One region of the Streptosporangium sp. NPDC049078 genome, then DNA from elsewhere that is predicted to be linked to it. Evidence: riboswitches for the same ligand, from Rfam matches in the RefSeq annotation. Region 1 holds a riboswitch; the other holds the start of a gene.
The links. A riboswitch is a leader RNA that binds a small molecule or an ion and turns the genes downstream of it on or off. The one in region 1 is predicted to bind S-adenosylmethionine.

Region 2: linked by a shared signal. The riboswitch ahead of AB0B90_RS17105 (aminotransferase class V-fold PLP-dependent enzyme) and the one ahead of AB0B90_RS03505 (glutathione S-transferase C-terminal domain-containing protein) in region 1 are both predicted to bind S-adenosylmethionine.

The regions. Positions count from the first base shown of each region.
Region 1 is NZ_JBEZEL010000002.1:136,821-142,588, reverse strand. It holds gene AB0B90_RS03525 (TetR/AcrR family transcriptional regulator) at 1-318, opposite strand, end outside; gene AB0B90_RS03520 (ATP-binding cassette domain-containing protein) at 419-1,381, shown strand; gene AB0B90_RS03515 (ABC transporter permease) at 1,462-2,214, shown strand; gene AB0B90_RS03510 (DUF402 domain-containing protein) at 2,235-2,756, opposite strand; SAM riboswitch class IV at 2,809-2,921, shown strand; gene AB0B90_RS03505 (glutathione S-transferase C-terminal domain-containing protein) at 2,961-3,896, shown strand; gene AB0B90_RS03500 (FAD/NAD(P)-binding protein) at 3,893-5,650, shown strand; gene AB0B90_RS03495 (ABC transporter substrate-binding protein) at 5,647-5,768, shown strand, end outside.
Region 2 is NZ_JBEZEL010000009.1:176,282-182,049, reverse strand. It holds gene AB0B90_RS17115 (cytochrome P450) at 1-907, opposite strand, end outside; gene AB0B90_RS17110 (TerC family protein) at 927-1,874, opposite strand; SAM riboswitch class IV at 2,116-2,231, shown strand; gene AB0B90_RS17105 (aminotransferase class V-fold PLP-dependent enzyme) at 2,356-3,573, shown strand; gene AB0B90_RS17100 (NADH-quinone oxidoreductase subunit D) at 3,591-4,775, shown strand; gene AB0B90_RS17095 (acyltransferase) at 5,015-5,768, shown strand, end outside.

The sequences.
Region 1 (5,768 bases):
GCGCATGGCGGCGCCCCATCGGTGGACGCCCTGACGCCAGTCGTCGCCCGGCTCGGGGAGCGGGGGAGGCGGGCCGAGCACCGCGTCCGTGATGAGCATGAGCAGGTCGCCCTTGGACAAGACGTAGCGGTAGAGCGCCATCGTGGAGACGTCGAGCTCGGCGGCGATCTTGCTCATCGAGACCGCGGCGAGCCCTTCCGCGGAGCCCACCCGCAGGGCGGCCTCCACGATGTGCTCCAGGCTCAGGCTGCGTTTGGGGCCCTTGCCGGGCCGCTCGCGCAGGCCCCAGGCGATCTCCACGCTCTCCGGCACTTCCATCGCGCTCCCGGGCTTGACCGTCCTTTTCTGCGAGTGTATACCTTACGCAATATCGTGTATGTCATAAACAGTAGAGCGTACGCCATACACAGGAGGGGTAGTGGAAGCAGCGATAGAGGCGGTCGGCCTCACCAAGTCCTACGGCAGGGTCGCCGTCCTGAAGGGCGTCGACCTGCGCGTCGCCAGGGGGAGCGTGTACGCCCTGCTCGGTTCCAACGGGGCGGGCAAGACGACGACCGTACGCACCCTGGCGACGCTGGTCGGGCCGGACGGGGGACGGGCCACGGTCGCCGGGTTCGACGTCGTCCGCGACCGCCGCCGGGTGCGCCGCGCCATCAGCCTGACCGGCCAGCACGCGGCGGTCGACGAGTTGCTGACCGGCGAGGAGAACCTCCGGATGATGGGCCGCCTGTCCGGCCTGTCACGCGCGGGGGCCCGCCGCAGGGCGGCCGAGCTCCTGGAGCGGTTCGACCTGGTCGAGGCGGGAAAGCGGCGGGTCGGCACGTACTCGGGTGGTATGTGGCGACGCCTGGACCTGGCCGCCGGGCTCGTCGGCGCACCATCGGTGATCTTTCTCGACGAGCCGACGACCGGGCTCGACGTGCGGAGCAGGCAGGCGATGTGGGAGGTGATCACCCGCCTCGCCGACTCGGGGACGACGGTCTTCCTCACCACCCAGTACCTGGAGGAGGCCGACAGCCTCGCCGACAGGATCGCGCTGCTCGACGGCGGACGGGTGGTGGCGGAGGGCACCGCCGACGAGCTCAAGGCGAGGGTCGCCGCCTGGCGGCTGAACCTCGTCCTGGCCGACGCCGGCTCGTTCGCCGAGGTGACGCGCCTGCTCGGGGCGCGGGCCGTGCACGCCGATCCCGCCAGGCTCACCGTCGAGGCGGCCACCGACGGGAGCGCCGCGCAGATCCGCGCCCTGCTGGACGAGGTGGATCCCGGGCGTTCCGCGGTCGAGAGGTTCACCGTGCGAGGCGCCACGCTCGACGACGCGTTCCTCGCCCTGACGGACAACCTGACGGACAATCCGACGGACAGGGAGCGGGCCGGTGTCTGACCTCACGGCGACGGACGTCTCGACAAGCGAGGAGCGGCGAGTGTCCTGCCCCGTCGTCGGGTGCGAGGGGAGGAGGGCCGGTGTCTGAGCTCGTCGCCTGGCCGGTCATGACCGGCCGCGCCGTCCGCCTGTCGCTGCGCAACCTCGACGCGCTGATCACCTCGTTCCTGTTGCCCGTCATGATCATGCTGATGTTCGTCTACCTGTTCGGCGGCGCGATCCAGACCGGCACCGACTACGTCACCTACGCCGTCCCCGGCGTCCTCGTCATGTGCGCCTCCTACGGCGCCTCCCTGACCGCGGTCGCCGTCAGCCAGGACATGAGCCGGGGGATCGTCGACAGGTTCAGGTCGATGGACGTCGGCGGAGGGGCGTTCCTGGGCGGGCACGTGGCCGCCAGTACCGTGCGCAACCTCACCTCGCTCGTCATCGTGTTCGTCGTCGCCTTCCTGCTCGGCTTCCGGGCGGACGCGGACCTGGCGGGCTGGGCCGCGGCGGCGGGCATCCTGGTGGTGTTCGTCCTGGCCGTCTCCGCGGTCTCCGCCGTGGTCGGCCTGCTGGCCAGGACGCCGGAGGCCGCGGGCGGCTTCACCTTCGCGGTGATGTTCCTGCCCTACCCGAGCAGCGCCTTCGTCCCGGTCCACACCATGCCCACGTGGCTGCACGGGTTCGCGGAGAACCAGCCGGCCACGCCGATCATCGAGTCCGTGCGCGGCCTGCTGCTCGACAGGCCCGTGGGGAGCGACCCGTGGAAGGCGCTGGCCTGGTGCGGCGGTTTCCTGCTGGTCTCGGCGCTGCTGTCCGGCAGGTTGTTCCGCGACCGCGCCCGCTGAGGTGGCCGGAGGGGACGCGCTCAGCTGACCAGGGTGAGCCAGTGCGGCGCGTCCCCGAAGGGGGCGGTGCGGGTGGTGACCGCCTCCATCAGCCAGGCGGCCGAGGCGCGGGCGCTCTCGACCACGTCGGGCGGGTAGGCGTACCTGATCCGGTGCTCCTCGAACTCGTCCTCGTCGTCCAGGAAGACCCGGCTCCGGCGGCCCTTCAGCAGGTTCCCGCGGACCCTGATCACGTCGAGGTCGAGGTCGATCATGGTGACCTGACCGTCGCTCCACCGCGGCACCGTGGAGATGTCGCAGTAGATCTCGTGCTTGTGCGGTGCCGTGTTGAACGCGGCCGTCCACCAGGCGTCGCGGGGGAAGAGCATCACGAACGGATGCGGCCAGGCGACCGCGGGGCCGTCGCCCTTGTGGCCGCTGGAGTCGGCCACGCAGCCCGTCCACACCCCGTGCTCGTCCTCGCCGAGCAGCAGGCCGCGGTGGTGCCAGTGCAGTGACCCGTCGTACTTGCGGTAGACCACGTTCACGCTCTCATAGGACATTCCCCGACATTAAGGCTTGACAGAGATCTATGTATTTCCTACCTTCTAAATAGGTTAAGAGTGTCAGTGCGAAGCCCCGGCTGACTGACCGGCAACCCTCGCACCGCGGCGGGGTGCCCCCGGGGGAGACCAGGCGGCACGGTGGGCGTGCCGCAAGCGCGGACCCCTTCACCGGGGTCACCACGACATGTCCGGGAGCGCCAGATGCCGAAGAGCAGCACACTGAACCACGCGAGCCCCGTCGACCTCGACACCCACGGCCACTACCGGCCGGGTGGCAGGTCCGGCCTGCGCTACCCCTTCCAGGGGCGGATCGGCACAACCGCCTTCCCCGCCGAGCCGGGGCGCTACCACCTCTACGTCGCGGCCGTCTGTCCGTACGCTCAGCGCGCCGCCATCGTGCGCTCCCTCAGGGGACTCCAGGACGTGGTCTCGCTCTCCTACGTCGACGACGAGCGCGACGGGCGCGGGTGGGCCTTCCGCGAGCGGCGCGGGGCCGACCCGGTCAACGGCTTCACCACCCTGCGGCAGGCGTACGAGGCGACCGAGCCCGGCTTCGACGGGCACGTCTCCGTACCGGTCCTGTGGGACAGGACGAGCGGCCGCATCGTCAGCAACAACTTCCCCGACATCACGATCGACCTCGCCACCCGGTTCGGCGGCGACCCAGAGGCCGACCTCTACCCCGAGGAGCTCAGGCCGGAGATCGACGAGCTCAACACGAGGATCTACGAGATCGTCAACACGGCGGCGGGCCGCGTGGCGTCGGCCACCACCGAGACCGCGTACACCGAGGCGCGCGCAGAGGTGATCGCCTTCCTGGACGAGCTGGACGACCGGCTGGCCGACCGCAGGTACCTGTTCGGCTCGGGGATCACCGAGGCGGACGTACGGCTCTGGCCGACCCTGCTCCGCTTCGACCTGAGCGACAACCCGGCGGCCAGGATCAGCGAGCGCCCGCTGACCGCCTTCACCAACCTGTGGGCCTACGCCAGGGACCTGTACGCCCACCCCGCATTCCGCGAGAACACCGACTTCACCGTCATCTCCCCCTTCCGCGGCGAGACCGACACCTGGCGTGTCCCGGTCGAGCCGCTGTACGCCGACTGGGACGAGCCGCACCGCAGAGCCGCCGTATGAGCGCCTCGATCGCGGTCGTCGGCGCGGGACCGACGGGCACCTGCCTGGTGGAGCGGATCTGCGCCAACGCCGCCGACCTGCTCGGCTGGCCGTCGCTGGACGTCCACGTGATCGACCCCCACCCGCCGGGCGGCGGGCGCGTCTGGCGGCGCGACCAGCCGGACCTGCTCTGGATGAACTCCACCGCGGCCGACGTGACCCTCTTCACCGACGAGTCGGTGCGGTGCGAGGGACCGATCCGCCCGGGACCCACGCTGGCCGAATGGCTCGGCGGAGACCCCGGCAGGTTCGCCACCCGCCCCGCGCAGAGCGGCTACCTCTCCCACGTCTTCCGCCACGCGGTGGCGACCGCGCCGCGGGGCGTCCGGGTGCACGTGCACGCCACCCGCGCCGTCGACCTCGCCGACGTCCCCGGCGGCCAGGCGGTGAGGCTGGAGAACGGCGGGACGATCGAGGTCGACGCGGTGATCCTCGCCCAGGGACACGGCGACGTGACCCCGACGAGCGAGGAGGGCACGCTGGCCCGCCTCGCCACACGTACGGGGCTGCGCTACCTGCCCACCGGCTACGCGGCGGACCTCGACCTGGACGGCGTCCCCGCGAGGGAGCCGGTGATCGTACGGGGGATGGGGCTCGCCTTCGTCGACCTGATGGTGCTGCTCACCTCGGGCCGGGGCGGCCGGTTCGTCCGCGAGTACGACGGGGAGCTCGTCTACCTGCCCAGCGGGCGAGAGCCCCTCCTGCACGTGGGTTCGCGGCGCGGGGTGCCGTACCACTCCAAGACCGGTTACCCCTTCAAGGGCGCCCGCCCGCCGGTGCCGCGCTTCCTCACCCGCGAGGCGCTGGGCGAGGGGCCGTGGGACTTCCGCAGGGACGTGTGGCCGCTCGTCGCCAAGGAGCTGGCCTTCGCGTACTACCACGAGCTCATCACCGCCCACCCCAAGCGGGTCAAGCTGGGCTGGGAGGAGTTCGAGGAGGGCTTCGCGGCCGAGGAGTGGCGCAGCCTCGGGATGCGCAAGCTGATCCGCCAGGCCGTGCCCCGGCACCCGGACCGGCTCGACTTCGACCGGCTCGACCGGCCGCTGGACGGCATCCGGTTCGGCGACCACGCGGGCCTGCAGAAGTGGATGCACGGCTATCTCGCCGTCGACCTGGAACGGCGCTCCGACCCCGCGCACAGCGCCGACCACGCCATGATCCTCGGACTGCTCTCCGTCTACGGCGTCCTCGCCGAGCTGGGCATCTCCGACCCGTGGTTCGGCGGCTTCTTCAGCTACGTCGCGAGCGGTCCGCCGGGATCCCGGCTGGAGGAGATGCGCGCCCTCGCCAGGGCCGGGGTGGTCACCTTCCTCGGCGCGAACCTCAAGGTCGACCACCATGAAGGACGCTGGCGGGCACAGAGCCCCACCGTGCCCGGTGGCGTCGCGGCCGGCACACTCGTCGAGGCCCGGCTGCCCGCGCCCAGCGTGAGCCGGGCCGTCGACCCGCTCATCGGCGCGCTCCGCGACCGGGGCGAGCTCGACGAGGAGTCGGGCCTGGTGAACGTGCGGACCGCGGACCGCCGCCTGCTCGACAGGTCAGGCAGCCCGCACCCCCGCAGGTTCGCCCTCGGCCCCTGGGTCGTGGGCGGCAGGGCCACCGCCGGCTTCGCCAGGCCCCGCCTCAACGCCCCGCTCTTCCGCCACGCCGACGCCCTCGCCCGGATCGTGCTCTCCGAGGCCGCCGGAACCCAGATCAGACGGCACGTCGCGTGAACCGCCCCGATCGCCATACCCGGCGTGTCGTCGAGCCGGCCGGACGCGCCGTACCGAACAACGCCGCACAACACGCCGTACAGAACAACGCCGTACAGAACGCCGTGCGGAAGCACGT
Region 2 (5,768 bases), on a different contig from region 1:
CGCCCACCGAGACGTCCTCGAGCACCCAGCGTTCGAACATCTGCAGCGGGGTGTCCCAGCGCATCAGCTCCTCGATCGCCGTGGGCAGCAGGGTGTGGTCGGCGCGGAGCCGGTCGAGTTCCGCCTGGTTGCGGAAGAGCGACCACCAGCCGTTGCCGGTGACGTTCACGGTGGCCTCGTGTCCGGCGTTGAGCAGCAGCACGCAGGTGCCGACCAGTTCCTCCTCGGTGAGCCGGTCGCCCTCGTCGGCCACCAGGGCGAGCGCGCTGATCAGGTCGTCGCCGGGGTCGGCCCTTCGGGCGCGGGCCAGCTCGACGAGATAGGCGGAGAACTCCTCGGCCGCCCGTACGGCGGTGTGCTGGGCCTCGACCGACGGCTGGAGCTCGTACATGCCGCAGATGTCGGCCGACCAGAGGCGCAGCAGGTGCCGGTCGGACTCGGGGATGCCGAGCATCTCGGCGATCACGGTGACCGGAAGCGGCTCGGCGACCTCGGCGATCAGGTCGCCTCCGCCGCGCTCGACGAAGACGTCCACGAGCTCCTCGGCCATGCGGGCGATCTTGGGGCGGAGGGCCTGGACCATGCGGGGGGTGAACGCCTTCGAGACCAGCCGCCGGAGCCTGGTGTGCACCGGCGGCTCGACGTCGAGCATCCCTGCCCTGATCACCCGCCAGAACGGGTCCTGGAACTCGGGGTCGTCCGGCCTGCCGAACTCCTGGTGCGAGGCCATGTGCAGGTAGGACCGGCCGAGCCTGCGGTCTCGCAGCAGCGCGTTGACGTCGGCGTGCCTCGCCACCAGCCATTGGCCGGTCGGCTCGAAGAAGCCGACCGGCCGCTCCCGCCTCAGCTCGTCGTAGACGTCGTAGGGATGGGCGACGAATTCCGGATTCCAGGGATCAAAGCGCACGTAATCATCGTAATCCTGGTCAGGAGTCGGGCCGCTTGTCCGAATTTCCCTTTTCGGATGATTCATCCACTCCGTCCGCGGGACCGGTCCGGCTCGCCGGAACCCCCTGGGCCACCGCGGTCACCGGAGCCTCAGGATCGGCCCGGTGCGCAAGGTCCACCGAGTCCTTCGGGGCCGTGCCGTCCGTGCCGTCCACCGAGTCCGTACGACCCGACTGGTCCTCGGCACCGTAGCGAGAACGCAGCTCGACCGGCTTGCGCCTGCCCGCCTTGCCGCGCATCCGGATGTTCAGCAGCTCCACCAGCAGCGAGAACGCCATCGCGAAGTAGATGTAGCCCTTGGGGATGTGCTGCTCGAACCCCTCGGCGATGAGCACGACGCCGATCAGCACCAGGAAGGACAGGGCGAGCATCTTGATGCTCGGGTGCCGGTCCACGAAGCGGCTGATCGGCCCGGAGGCGATCAGCATCACGATGACCGAGACGATGACGGCCGCGATCATGACGCCCAGCTCGTCGACCATGCCGACCGCGGTGATCACCGAGTCGAGCGAGAAGACGACGTCGAGGATCATGATCTGGATGATCACCGAGGTGAAGGACGCCGCCACCTTGCCCTCGGAGTGGTGGGAGTCCCCCTCCAGGCTGCTGTGCATCTCGTGGACGCTCTTGCCCAGCAGGAACAGGCCTCCGAGTATCAGGATCAGGTCGCGCCCCGATATCCCCTGCCCGAAGACCTCGAACATCGGCGTCGTGAGCCTCACCACCCACGACAGCGCGAACAACAGGAGGAGACGGCTGAGCAGGGCGACGGAAATACCGATCTTGCGTGCCCTGTCACGCTGCGCGGGCGGGAGCTTGCCCACCAGGATCGAGATGAAGATGATGTTGTCGATCCCAAGGACGATCTCCAGGGCGACAAGGGTGAAAAAACCTATCCATATCTCGGGGTTGGTCACCCAATCCATGGCCTTCTCCTTCTTCGGCCGATTTCTTCGGCCAACGCTCGAACGCGCGATCATCCAGCCGGCTTGACCTTCTTCGGCTGACTCCAGGACGACCGGGAAAGGCCCCGAGTTCCTTCCTTTCATCACAACTCGCCGTCAATTCGCCGGACGCTCCCAGGCGCCGGCTCCTGCCCCGGATACCAGGACGCTCACCTTTCGGACTTGCGGGCCACTGCGGGACGTCGGTTATAGTGCCTCCGTAGGTCATGAGTGCCAGTGACAAGCCCCGGCTCGCTGGCCGGCAACCCTCGCGTCCGCGGCGGGGTGCCCCGGGTGAGGACCTGGTCCGGCACGAGGTGTGCCGGACAAGCGCGGGCTCCAGGCACCTGTGCCATGGGTTGGGGTCCGATGACCTCGAAGGAGCCATGGCGTGTCCACCCTCACGATCAGCACCCCCGCCACCCCCGCCGTCCCCGAGACCCGCGCGTCCGGTGACCGGCCGATCCCGGCCGTGCTCGGCTCGGACCTGGAGGTCCCGGTCAGGGGCGGCAGGCTCGTCCGCTACGCCAACCTCGACTACGCCGCGAGCGCCCCCTGTCTGGAGCCGGTGAGCGCCGCCGTCGCCGCCGCGCTCCCGGCCTACTCCAGCGTCCACCGCGGCGCCGGGTACGCGTCCCAGCTGACCACGGCCCGCTATGAGCAGGCCAGGCACACGGTGCGGGCCTTCGTCGGCGCCCGCCCCGACGACTCGGTGATCTTCACCCGCAACACCACGGACGCGACCAACCTGCTGGCCCGCAGCCTGCCCGAGGGCACCACCACCGTGGTCTTCGACACCGAGCACCACGCCTCGCTGCTGCCCTGGGAGCGGGTCGTGCGGCTCGCGGCCCCCGCCTTCCCCGGCGAGGCCGTCCGCGCCGTCGACGACGCCCTCGCCTCGATCGACGGCCCCAAGCTGCTCGTCGTGACCGCCGCCTCCAACGTCACCGGGGAGCTGTGGCCGATCGCGGCGCTCGCCCACATCGCCCACCGCCACGGTGCCCGCGTCCTCGTCGACGCCGCGCAGCTCGTCCCGCACCGCCGCCTCAACCTGACGGCCCTCGACCTGGACTACGTGGTCTTCTCCGGCCACAAGCTCTACGCGCCGTTCGGCACGGGCGCGCTGATCGGCCGTTCCGACTGGCTCGCCGACGCCGAGCCGTACCTGCGGGGCGGCGGGGCGGTGAAGGCCGTGAACGACGACGACACCGAGTGGCACGACGACCCCGAGGCGCGGCACGAGGCCGGAACCCCGAACGTGCTGGGCGCCATCGCGCTCGCCGCGGCCTGCGACGCGCTGTCCGCCACCGGCTGGACCCCGCTGGTCCGCGAGGAGGAGCACCTCCTCCGGCGCCTGAGGGCGGGCCTCGCAGGTGTCCCCGGCGTCCACGAGCTGTCCCTGTGGGGCCCGGACCACCCGCGCGTCGGCATCGTCTCCTTCGTGGTGGACGGCTTCACCGCCCGCGAGGTCGCCGAGGCCCTGTCCGGCGACTACGGCATCGGGGTCCGCGACGGCAAGTTCTGCGCCCACCCCTTCGTACGGCACCTGCTGGGCGCCAAGGACGGCGGCTGCGACGACGTCACCGCCTCCGCCGTCCGCGCCTCCATCGGCATCGGGACCACCTCCGAGCACGTCGACCGACTGATCGGCGCCCTGCGGGATCTTGCCTCGCGCGGCTGACGTGACAGCATGGCCCTATGACTGAAGGCGCGCGCCGTGAGCTGAGCGTGGGGATGGGGGCTGGAGCCGAGGCCGTACGGGGGGCGGACGGCAAGGACCTCGCGACCGAGGACATGGTCCTCAACATCGGGCCGCAGCACCCGTCCACGCACGGTGTGCTGCGGCTGCGGCTCACGCTGGACGGGGAGCGGATCGGCTCCGCCGAGCCGATCGTGGGCTACATGCACCGGGGCGCCGAGAAGCTCTTCGAGGTGCGCGACTACCGGCAGATCATCGTGCTGGCGAACCGGCACGACTGGCTGTCCGCGTTCGCCAACGAGCTGGGCGTCGTGCTCGCGGTGGAGCGGATGCTCGGCATGGAGGTGCCGGCGAGGGCGGTCTGGACGCGCACGCTGATGGCCGAGCTCAACCGGGTGCTCAGCCACCTGATGTTCCTCGGCTCCTACCCGCTGGAGCTCGGCGCGATCACCCCGGTCTTCTACGCGTTCCGGGAGCGCGAGACCCTCCAGGCCGTGATGGAGGAGATCTCCGGCGGGCGCATGCACTACATGTTCAACCGGGTCGGCGGCCTCAAGGAGGAGATCCCCGCGGGGTGGACCGGCCGGGTCGCCCAGGCCGTGGCCGACGTGCGGCGGCGACTGCCCGACATCGAGAACCTCATCGCCGGCAACGAGATCTTCCTCGCCCGCACGCGCGGGGTGGGCGTCCTCGACCGCGAGACGATCATGCAGTACGGCGTGAGCGGCCCGATCGCCCGCGCCTCCGGCGTCGACCTCGACCTGCGCAGGGACGAGCCGTACCTCGCCTACGGCGAGTTGCCGGTGAAGGTCGTCACCCGGTCGGCGGGAGACTGCCACGCCCGGTTCGAGGTGCTGCTCGAACAGGTGAAGGTCTCCCTCGACCTGGCCGACGTCTGCGTGCAGCGGCTCGTCGACCTGCCCCCGGGGCCGGTCAACCAGCGCCTGCCCAAGGTGCTGAAGGTGCCCGAGGGCCACACCTACGCCTGGACGGAGAGCCCGCTGGGCCTCAACGGCTACTACCTGGTCTCGCGCGGGGAGAAGACGCCGTGGCGGATGAAGCTCCGCTCGGCCTCCTTCAACAACGTCCAGGTGCTGCGCGAGATGCTCCCCGGCCACCTGGTCTCGGACATGGTCGCCATTCTGGGCTCGATGTTCTTCGTCGTCGGCGACATCGACAAGTAAGGCACGGTTGTAACCGCATGATCGAATCCGGCGGAGACCAGGAGAGGGCGACCCCCGTACCCTCCACACCTCCTCCCGCTCCTCCCGCGCCCTCCGCCTCGAAATCCCGGGAAACCCCCGGAACGCCGAAAACCTCCGGGCCATCCGGAACGCCAGGGACACCAGGAACCTCTGGGACTTCGGAAACCACCGAGAGCCGCTCCGGAAGCACCGCGACCTCGGATTCCGTACCGGCCGAGGTGCCTCCCGCCACGGACGGGCCGCGGCGGGACCGGTACGTCGACTGGCTGCGCGCGCTCAGCCTGATCGTCGTGGTCGTCTGGCACTGGGCGTTCACGATCCTGCAGTGGGGGCCCGACGGCCCCTCGCCGACGAGCCCGCTGGGCTTCACCTCGGGGCTGTGGATCCTCACGTGGCTGCTGCAGGTGCTGCCGCTCTTCTTCTACGTGGGCGGATACGTGCACCTCCTGTCGTGGAACCGGGCCTGCGAGCGCGGGGTCGGCATCGGCACCTTCGTGTGGCGGCGCATCCGGAGTCTCGCGATCCCCGCGCTCGCGCTCGCCGGGACCTGGATCGTGTTCGGTGTGATCGTGACGTGGGCGTTCGGGATCGAGTGGATGGGCCGCGTGGTCCTGCTCGTCATCAGCCCGCTCTGGTTCATCGGCGTCTACCTCGTGCTGATCGCCCTGCTGCCGATCTCGCTCTGGCTGCACCGGCACTACGACGTGCTCGCCCTGATCTGGCTGGCGGGGGCGGCGCTCGTCGTCGACGTGCTGCGGCTGCGCTACGGGTACGAGGCCGTGGGCTGGCTCAACATGATCATCGTCTGGGGGCTCGCCCACCAGGCCGGATTCTTCTACGACCGGGTGGTGGCGCTTCCCCGCCGCTTCGACGTCGCCATCCTGTGGACCGGGCTGTTCGCCCTCTTCGGCCTGGTCTACTCGGGCATCTACCCCGGGTCGATGGTGGGCGTTCCCGGCGACAAGCTGTCCA